3 regions of the Nocardia sp. NPDC051570 genome follow, and region 3 is predicted to be linked to each of the others. Evidence: riboswitches for the same ligand, from Rfam matches in the RefSeq annotation. Region 3 holds a riboswitch; each other region holds the start of a gene.
The links. A riboswitch is a leader RNA that binds a small molecule or an ion and turns the genes downstream of it on or off. The one in region 3 is predicted to bind cobalamin.
Positions count from the first base shown of each region.

Region 1: another riboswitch for cobalamin. It lies ahead of ACIA76_RS04200 (CbtB-domain containing protein); the one in region 3 lies ahead of metE (5-methyltetrahydropteroyltriglutamate--homocysteine S-methyltransferase).
Region 2: another riboswitch for cobalamin. It lies ahead of cobN (cobaltochelatase subunit CobN); the one in region 3 lies ahead of metE (5-methyltetrahydropteroyltriglutamate--homocysteine S-methyltransferase).

Region 1 is NZ_JBITDI010000002.1:142,693-145,959, reverse strand. Features, by position in the region: gene ACIA76_RS04210 (transglycosylase family protein) at 258-590, shown strand; gene ACIA76_RS04205 (hypothetical protein) at 778-975, opposite strand; cobalamin riboswitch at 1,026-1,166, shown strand; gene ACIA76_RS04200 (CbtB-domain containing protein) at 1,203-1,418, shown strand; gene ACIA76_RS04195 (CbtA family protein) at 1,442-2,296, shown strand; gene ACIA76_RS04190 (histidine phosphatase family protein) at 2,293-2,874, shown strand; gene ACIA76_RS04185 (amidase) at 2,940-3,267, shown strand, end outside.
Region 2 is NZ_JBITDI010000001.1:119,975-123,241, forward strand. Features, by position in the region: gene cobN (cobaltochelatase subunit CobN) at 1-1,189, opposite strand, end outside; cobalamin riboswitch at 1,223-1,346, opposite strand; gene ACIA76_RS00530 (hypothetical protein) at 1,638-1,877, shown strand; gene ACIA76_RS00535 (hypothetical protein) at 1,879-2,202, shown strand; gene cobG (precorrin-3B synthase) at 2,234-3,267, shown strand, end outside.
Region 3 is NZ_JBITDI010000007.1:20,882-24,148, reverse strand. Features, by position in the region: gene metE (5-methyltetrahydropteroyltriglutamate--homocysteine S-methyltransferase) at 1-1,647, opposite strand, end outside; cobalamin riboswitch at 1,783-2,017, opposite strand; gene ACIA76_RS18810 (pyruvate carboxylase) at 2,218-3,267, shown strand, end outside.

The sequences.
Region 1 (3,267 bases), on a different contig from region 3:
CGTTTCTTCCCATGCGATCTGCGCAAACGATGGCAGTCTCATTCATCGGTTGAGACTGCGTTTATGTTATCGCTACGTGATTGGCAGCGATTTTCTGGTTACCGTCATCTCCGGCTCGCAGAGGCGGGCCGCAACTCGGATCGGTGAACACCGGCAACCCTGTCCCACGATCCGAGTTCGAACCCGACATTCCTGGGGACGGGGACCCGGTGACGCATTGCCGCCGGGCCGGCTGGGCGCAGGGGAAGAAACCCACTATGTCTCGGAACCGGAAGTTCACCCGCGCATTCGGATTCACCGCTGTCGCCGCCGCTCTGGTCGCCGTTCCGTTCGGCCTGTCGGCCGCCGCCTCCGCGGAGAGCGGTCACAACTGGGATGCCGTCGCCGAATGCGAGTCCAGTGGCAACTGGGGCGCCAACACCGGCAACGGTTTCTACGGTGGCCTGCAGTTCACCCAGGGCACCTGGAGTGCCAACGGCGGTTCGGGCAACCCCGCCCACGCCGGCCGCTCCGAGCAGATCCGCGTCGCGGAGAACGTGCTCGCCACCCAGGGCCCCGGCGCGTGGCCCGTGTGCGGCTCCTACCTCTGAGGTTCGCGAAACCCGCGTACGACGGTCCGCCCTCGAATGTCGAGGGCGGACCGTTTCTTGTATCCGCGGTGTATTCAGTGTGAAACAGACCGCGCTCCCGAAGGATCGGAGCCATCCGATCGATGAAATCCTCCAGCCCGCCCGGAAGATACGTCGGCATGATGGTCAAACCCTCCGAATCATCCGCTTAGAACCAACAATGCAATTCATCGGCAACCTGTTCTGGCGTCCCGACGAAGATTCGATGTCCGCGCCCGCCATCGAGTGTGGCGATGAGCTGCCGCACCGTCGAATCCTCCTGCTCGACCAGTGTGAAACAGTGCTTCCCGCCCTCGATCTCGCGTGCGGTGGGCAGCGGCGCGTCGAGCACATCAGCGTTGCGCACTCTGTGCGGAGCCCGGGGCGGGCGGCACCGGTTGTGTGCGGTGCGCGGCGATTGACCTGGAAGTCGGCGGTTTCGTATGGTGAGTGGGCGATGAGTCGAGGAATCCGGTGTGAAGCCGGAGCGGTCGCGCCACTGTGAGCACCCCGCCGGGGTGCGAGCCAGACCCTCACATCGCCGGTACTGTCCGACGACGGGGACGCGTAATCCCCTGTAGTTAAGGAGTTTTCGTGGCTACGTCCTACGCTCCCCGATCCGGCGCGCCCGCCGTATCACTCTCGATTCCCAGCACCGCCCTGTGGTTGGTCGGTACCACGGTGCTGGCGCTGCTGGCCCTGTACTTCATCGGCGTCGATCAGGGCGCGGTGTCGATCTTCGGCAGCGATATGCACGTCCACGAGTTCGTGCACGACGGCCGGCATTTCCTCGGATTCCCCTGCCACTAGTCCGCGGGAATCGAGTTCACACAATGGAAAAGCGAATCATCGGCCTGGGCGTGCTGTTCGGCGGTCTGGGCGGGTTGCTGGCGTTCCTCTTCGCCCGCGTGCTGGCCGAGCCGGTCATGGGGCGCGCCATCGACTACGAGAGCGGCCGTGACGATGCGCAGATGGCGCTGGAGAAGGCCGCCGGGCACGGCATGGACCACACCCAGGACGTGGAGCTGTTCACCCGCACGGTGCAGTCCAACATCGGACTCGGATTCGGCGTGATCGTCTTCGGTCTGGCCATGGGCGCGCTGTTCGCGGTGGTGTACACCCTCGCACTCGGCCGGGTCGGCCGCCTCGCCCCGCGTCCACTGGCGCTGCTGGTCGCCGGGGGTATGTTCCTCGCGCTGTATGCCGTGCCGTTCCTGAAGTATCCGGCCAATCCGCCGTCGATCGGGCATCCGGAGTCCATCAAGGAGCGTACCGGCCTGTACCTGCTGATGATGCTGCTCTCCGTGGTGCTGCTGCTGGCGGCGATCTGGCTGGGCCGCAGACTCCAGGCACGCCTGGGCAATTGGTACGCGACACTGGTGTCCGCGGTGGCCTTCGTCGTCGTGATCGCCGTGGTGATCGCGCTGCTGCCGTCACTGGGACATCTGTCGGTCGACAAGGCCTACGGCGATTTCGCGACCGAGACGCCGCAGCCGCTGACCGATCCGTCGGGCCGGATCGTCTTCCCCGGGTTCCCGGCCGACGATCTGTTCTACTTCCGGCTGTATTCGGTGCTGGCGCAGGCGATCCTGTGGACCGTGATCGGCGTCGGCTTCGCCTCGCTGAGCACCCGGCTGTTCGGGCGCGACACCGTGCGCGGCGAGACCGCGACGGCACCGCTGGTATGAGCGAGGTCACCCGGCTCGCGCTGGTGACCCATGCGGTCACCGAGGCGGTCACCGCGGCCCGCTTCCCGGCCGATGAACCGCTCAGCGAGCCGGGTGCGCGGGCGGTGGCCCGCGCCGCCCGCCCGGTGCGGCTCGAGCGTGCCGAGCTCGTCGTGACCGCGCCCGAGCTGCGCACCCGCCAGACCGCCGAGGGGCTGGGTCTGGCCGCGACATCCGAACCGGCGCTGGGGGATTGGCGCTGCGGAGACTGGTCGGGGCGGTCCATGGACGCACTCGCGCCCGAGGATCTCATGGCCTGGCTGACCGATCCCGCTCATCGGCCGCCCGGCGGCGAATCGATCGTCGAACTGCTCGAGCGCGTCCGGACCTGGCTGGGGACCCTCACCGCATCGCCCCGGCGCATCGCCGCGGTCACCCATCCCGCGATCGTGCGCGCCGTGGTCCTGCTCGCGCTCGACGCGCCCCCGAAATCCTTGTGGCGCGTGGACATTCCGCCGCTGTCGGTCACCACTCTGCACGGCCGCCCCTCGGCCTGGACCCTGCGCACCACGGCCCACCCCCTGACCCCTGTCGGGTAGGCGTTTCCGTCCGGCGCGTCGCCGGTCGCCGTGGCAAGATCTGGGGACCGAGCGATTGGGGTGAGATGTTCGAAACCTCTTCGACGCCAACGACCCTCGCCTCGGCCGCGGCCGCGCTGCGCGACGGTGCGGTGAGCGCGACCGAGCTGGTGGAGCGGGCGCTGGCCGCGGCCGATACCTACGACGAAACCCTCGGGGTGTATCTGACCCGATTCGATCAGCGTGCCCGTGAACAGGCCGAGCGGGTGGACCGCAAGATCGCGGCAGGGCTGCCGTTGGCGCCTTTGGACGGAATTCCGTTGGGGGTCAAGGATATCTACGCGCATTCGGCCGGTCCGACCACCGCGCAGAGCCTGGTGCTGGATCCGGCGTGGGCCGTGTCGGCGGGCGACA
Region 2 (3,267 bases), on a different contig from region 3:
CGCCCGCGGCGATGAGCGCGTGGATCAGCGCGTCGCCGTCGCGCTCGGCCAGCCCGGGCACCTCGCCCGGCGCGCCGAGATCGTAACCGGCCGACTGCATCTCGGTGAGTAACCGGATCGCGCTGGCCGGGGTGTCCAGGCCGACCGCATTGCCGATGCGGGCGTGCTTGGTCGGATAGGCCGACCACACCAGCGCCACCCGCCGACGCTCGGCGGGAATGTGCCGCAGCCGGGCGTGGCGCACCGCGATGCCCGCCACCCGGGCGGCGCGCTCGGTATCGGGCACATAGGTCGACAGCCCGTCGGCGTCGAATTCCTTGAACGAGAACGGAACCGTGATGATGCGGCCATCGAATTCGGGCACCGCCACCTGGGTGGCCACATCGAGCGGGGACAGCCCGTCGTCGTTGTCCTCCCACTGGGCGCGGCCGCTGGTCAGGCAGAGCGCCTGCAGGATCGGGACGTCCAGATCGGCCAGCTCGCCGATATCCCAGGCGGCGTCGTCGCCACCGGCCGCGGCCGTCGCGGGGCGGCTGCCGCCCGCCGCGAGGACCGTCACGACCAATGCGTCGGCGGTGCGCAGGGCCTCGATCAGATCCGGTTCGGCCGTGCGCAGCGAGGCACAGTACAGCGGCAGCGGACGCGCCCCGGCATCCTCGATGGCCGTGCACAGCGCGTCGATGTAGGCGGTGTTCCCGGCCAGATGCTGGGCGCGGTAGTACAGCACGGCGATGGTCGGCGCCGCGGCGTCGAAACTCCGTGCGGTGCGCTCCAATTCACCCCAGCTCGGCAGCTGCACCGGCGGCTCGAAGCCGTGACCGGTGAGCAGCACGGTATCGGACAGGAAGTGGTGCAGCTGGCGCAGATTGCCCGGTCCGCCCGCGGCCAGGTAGTTGTGCGCGTCGGCGGCGACGCCGCCGGGCACGGTCGAGCATTCCATCAGCTCGGCGTCGGGCGCCATCTCGCCGCCGACCGCCACCATCGGAATTCCGCTGGCGCGCAACGCCTCCAGACCCTCTTCCCAGGCGCGGCGGCCGCCCAGAATACGCACCACCACGAGGTCGGCGCCGTCCAGCAGCGCGGGCAGATCCTCGACCAGCAGGCGGGCCGGATTGCCGAGCCGGAATTCGGCTCCGCTGGCACGCGCGGACAGCAGGTCGGTGTCGGAGGTGGACAGCAGTAGGATCACGGTTCGGCCTTCCCTCGGGTGACGCGCCCAGCACGGATGTCGCGCTCGCCGAGAGGGTCTGACTGTCACAGTGGCGCGACCGCACCGGAATTGCACCGGTTTCCTCGTTGTCGACGAGCCCCCGGATGCTACATCGCCCCGGGTGGGCCTCGGCCGTCGGCCGCGCGCCCGCATCGACCACAGTGCCCGCGGTGCGGTCCCGAGGCAACGATTGGTCTACCTCGCACCCCTTCCGACGATCCGCACTCCTTATGGCGGCGTGTCGGGAGGCGTGTCGAGTCGCGCGGGATGCGGGGCCGCCGCAGCCGTGACATTGCGCATCATCTGCGCATTTCCGATATCGGACCGACCGGTCGGAGCGTACGCTGTGCATATGCCGAACTCACCTGGGTGGGCCAGGCGAAATCGCTTCGCTGCCTGGTCGGGAATTGTCTGCATGATGGTTGCCGTGGCATTGCTAGCCATGGCGCTCGCGGCGGCTGCGGGACACCGCAGCGGATTGGCCATCGTCGCCGCCGGAGTGTGTGCGGCCGTGGCCATCACGGGCCTGCTGGTGTTCGAATCGACGGTGCATCGGGATCGGGTCGATCAGCACGAGACGCCGCATCTGTTGTCCGACAGCTATGTTCCGGAACCGCCGTGGAAGGGGCATGAGCACGAGGAGCGGCCGGAGAGGGGATGGTCCTGAGATGCCCGCGACCCCGAACTGGGTTCGGCGCAATCGTTTCGTCGCCTGGGTCAGCTACTTCTGCGTCCTGATCGGATTCGCGACGCTGGCCATGGCGCTCACCGCCGCCGCGACGGGCCACGCTCGCTGGGCCGTCCTGTGTGGCGGGCTCTGCGCGGCCGCGTTCATCATCGCCATCACGTTGTTCGGCACGACGGTCCACCGCGATCACGTCGACCGGCACGCTACGCCGAATCTGATCGCCGACCCGTGGCAACGCACCCCACCCTTCGCCGCCCGCCGCGGCACCCGCACCGAATCCGAGCGCTGGCGGCCCCACGGCTGACCGCCGCGGCGAGTCGTAGGCTTGGGTGGCCATGACTCGTTCCGAACCCGACTCCTGTCCCGGTGTCCTGCGCCTGCATCCGGCCGCGGACGGTCCCCTGGCGCGAATTCGTCTGCCGGGCGGTCTGCTTCGGCCCGCCCAGGTACAGGCCCTGGCCGAGGCCGCGCGGGAGCTGGGTGACGGCGCGATCGAGCTCACCTCCCGCGGCAATGTGCAGCTGCGCCGGATACACGATGCCGACGCGCTGGCCGAGCGGCTCGCCGCGGTGGATCTGCTGCCGAGCCCGGCCCACGAGCGGGTGCGCAATATCGTCGCCTCGCCGCTGTCGGGCCGGGTGGGCGGCCGGGTCGATGTGCGGGCGCTGGTGGCCGCCCTCGATGCGGATCTGCGGGCCGCGCCGCGGCTCGCGGAATTGCCGGGGCGGGTGCTGTTCACCCTCGACGACGGGCGCGGCGATGTGAGCGGGCTGGGCGGTGACCTCGGGGTGCACGCGACGGATTCCGACACCTTCGCACTGCTGCTGGGTGGGCGGGACAGTGGGATTCGGCTCGGCCGCGAGCAGGTCGTGGCGGTGCTCGTCGAGGCCGCGCACCACTTCCAGGATCTGCGCGGAGATCACTGGCGGCTGCAGGAGATTCCGCACGGTCCGGCCCGGATCGCCGCGGCGCTCGGACTCGCCGCCGTCGCCGAACCGGTGGAATCGGCCGCGCCTCAGGATGTTCCGATCGGCTGGTTCGTCCAGGCCGACGATCGAGTGGCGCTCGGCGCCGGGGTCCCCCTGGGCAGCCTGCCCGCCCGGACCGCGGAATTCCTTGCGGCCGTGGACCGTCCGCTGATCGTCACGCCGTGGCGCAGCCTGATCGTGCCCGACCTCGACGAGTGGACGGCCGAGCAGGTCGTGCGGGTGCTGGCGCCCATGGGCCTGATCTTCGACGCTGCCTCGCCGTGGCTGCTGGTGACCGCGTGTGCGGGCAAGCCTGGTTGCGCGAAGTCCCATACCGATGTCCGGGCCGACGCCGCCGCGGCCGTCACCTCGGGCCGCGTATTGCCCGACGGCGGCACCGA
Region 3 (3,267 bases):
GGTCAGCGACTGCGCGTAGGCGATCCACTCCACCGTCATCGGCGCGTTCCGCACCACGTCACCGAACAGGATCGGCGGCCGCACGCAGCGGGTGCCGTAGGACTGCACCCAGCCGTTGTGCGTGGCGGCGAAGCCGTCCAGCTGCTCGGCGAAGTACTGCACCATGTCGTTGCGCTCGGGCTCGCCGTGCACGAGCACGTCGATGCCCAGCCGCTCCTGCAGGGCGATGACCTCGTCGATCTCGGCGCGCATCCGCCGCTTGTACTCGGCGGCATCGATCTCGCCGGAGCGCAACGCCGCTCGCGCCTTGCGGATCGCCGAGGTCTGCGGATACGAGCCGATCGTGGTGGTCGGCAGCGCGGGCAGCTTCAGCCGATCGCGTTGCAGCACACGGCGTTCCTCGGCGGGCGCGCGCCGGTCCGCGTCGGGGCCGAGGGTGCTCAGGCGCGTCCGCACGGTCTCGTTGTGCAGCCGGGCGTCCTCGCGGCGAGCCGCCAGGGCCGCACGGGCGGTGGACAATTCGTCCGCCACGGCCTCGGTGCCGTCGCGCAGCGCGGTGGCCAGAGTGCGAACCTCGGCCACCTTCTCCTCGCCGAACGCCAGCCACGACCGCAGCGCCGGGTCAAGATCCGGCTCCGCGGTGAGCGAATACGGCACGTGCAGAAGGGAACTCGACGTCGACACCGCCAGCTTCCCGGCGCTGCCCAGCAGCGTGCCCAGGATGGCCAGGGAGCCGTCGAGATCGTTGCGCCACACATTGCGGCCGTTCACGACGCCCGCGACGACCAGCTTGTTCGCCAGTGCGGGCACGGCCGCGACGTCGGCGACACCGGTGCCGCGGGTGAAATCGAGTGCCACGCCCTCGATCTCGGTCGCCGCGAGCTCCGCCAACGCGGGCCCCGGGCGGCCGAAGTAGGTCGCGACCAGGATCGCGGGCCGCTCCGGCGTCTGCGCCAGCGTGGTGTAAGTGCTACGAACCAGGGCGATTTCGTCGTCGGTGAGATCGGTGACCAGCACCGGCTCGTCCAGCTGCACCCATTCGGCGCCCGCGGCGGCCAACTGCCGCAACAGCTCCTGATAGAGCGGGATCAGCTCGTCGAGCTTGCTCAGCGGCACGGTGCCGTCGAGGCCCTTGGCCAGCTTCAGGAAGGTCAGCGGGCCGACCACGACCGGGCGGGCGGGCACGCCGAGCGCCAGCGCCTCGCGCAGCTCCGCGAGCGGCTTGTCCGGATGCAGCGCGAAGGTCGTGCCGGGCCCGATCTCGGGGACGAGGTAGTGATAGTTGGTGTCGAACCACTTGGTCATCTCGAGCGGTTCGATGGACTCGGCCCCGCGCGCGGCGGCGAAGTACCGGTCCAGCGGGTCGGAGATCCCGGCGACCCGCGGAGGCAGCGCGCCGAACAGGACCGCGGTGTCGAGCACCTGGTCGTAATAGGAGAAGGTGCCGACCGGTACCGAATCCAGGCCCGCCGCCTGCAGGGCGGTCAGATGGTCGGTCCGCAGGGATTTCGCGACGCTCTCCAGTTCGGCGGCGCCGATGCGACCGGCCCAATAGCTCTCGATCGCGCGCTTGAGTTCGCGCCGCGGCCCGATACGCGGAATGCCGAGAACGGTTGCGGTGAAAGGTGTATGTGCTGTGACAGTCACGGTATGTCTCCAGTGCTGGAAGCCACGGGTCACCGCCACAAGCAGACGGAGCGCCCGAGTTTCGCCATACCCAACGACACGGTATGAACACTGGTGTCCGCCCGCCCGATCCACGAGGCGGTGGCCGCCGGATACGGCGTATCCGGCACAGTCGGCAGGTCTTCGGACTCGCAGGCTTCCCGTATGGACCCGGCCTACGCCACCCCATATGGGCCCGGCATGTACTTCGCCGGATTCCTACTGGCCGTCGCTTCCCGGAGGCTTCCAGTGCTGATGACGGCGGTCGTTCCTGCATACCGCTGCGGGACAGTCCCGGATTCTCACCGGGTTCCCTCTCGCCGGTCCAGGGACCGGCTCGACGCTGCGTATCCGACGCTCGGGGCTCCAACTCGTCGGCGCAACGAACCAGCTGCACTGTTGAGCATAAGCGACGCGGGACGCGGGGATATTCCGGAGGCGATCGGCGCAGCGGTAACACAACTTCGCAGATCGCGGGATCGGTTTGTGAGGATGGTTGCGAAGCCCGGATCACGGGTTCGGCGCCGCTCACCGGGCAGGTACCTTAGGCGGATGTTCTCCAAAGTGCTGGTCGCCAACCGCGGTGAAATCGCCATCCGGGCCTTCCGCGCTGCCTACGAACTCGGCATCGGAACCGTCGCGGTGTTCCCCCACGAGGACCGCAATTCGGTGCATCGGCTCAAGGCCGACGAGTCCTACCAGATCGGTACGCCGGGTCATCCGGTGCGGGCGTATCTGTCCATCGAGGAGATCATCAAGGCCGCGAAGACCGCGGGCGCGGATGCCGTCTATCCGGGTTACGGCTTCCTGTCGGAGAATCCGGATCTGGCCGCCGCCTGCGCGCGCGAGGGCATCACCTTCATCGGGCCGTCCTCGGCTGTGCTCGAACTCACAGGCAACAAGGCCCGCGCCATCGCCGCCGCCAAGGCTGCCGGGCTGCCGGTGCTCGATTCCAGCGCGCCCTCCTCGGATGTGGACGAGTTGTCGGTCGCCGCGGAGTCGATGCAATTCCCGATCTTCGTCAAGGCCGTCGCCGGTGGTGGCGGGCGCGGTATGCGCCGGGTGGCCGAGCCGGGTCAGCTGCGCGATTCGATCGAGGCCGCGATGCGCGAGGCCGAATCGGCCTTCGGCGACGCGACGGTGTTCCTGGAGCAGGCGGTGATCAATCCCCGCCATATCGAGGTGCAGATCCTGGCCGATGAGCACGGCAATGTGATGCATCTGTTCGAGCGGGACTGCTCGCTGCAGCGGCGGCATCAGAAGGTGATCGAGCTGGCGCCCGCGCCGAATCTGGATCCCGCTCTGCGCGAACGGATCTGCGCCGACGCGGTGGCCTTCGCGCGGCAGATCGGATACAGCTGCGCGGGCACGGTCGAATTCCTGCTCGACGAGCGCGGTAACCACGTCTTCATCGAGATGAATCCGCGAATCCAGGTGGAGCATACGGTGACCGAGGAGATCACCGATGTCGACCTGGTGGCCGCGCAGCTGCGCATCGCGACGGGGGAGACCCTGGAAGATCTCGGCCTGAGCCAGGATTCGGTCGCCATCCGCGGCGCGGCCTTGCAGTGCCGGATCACCACCGAGGATCCGGCCAACGGC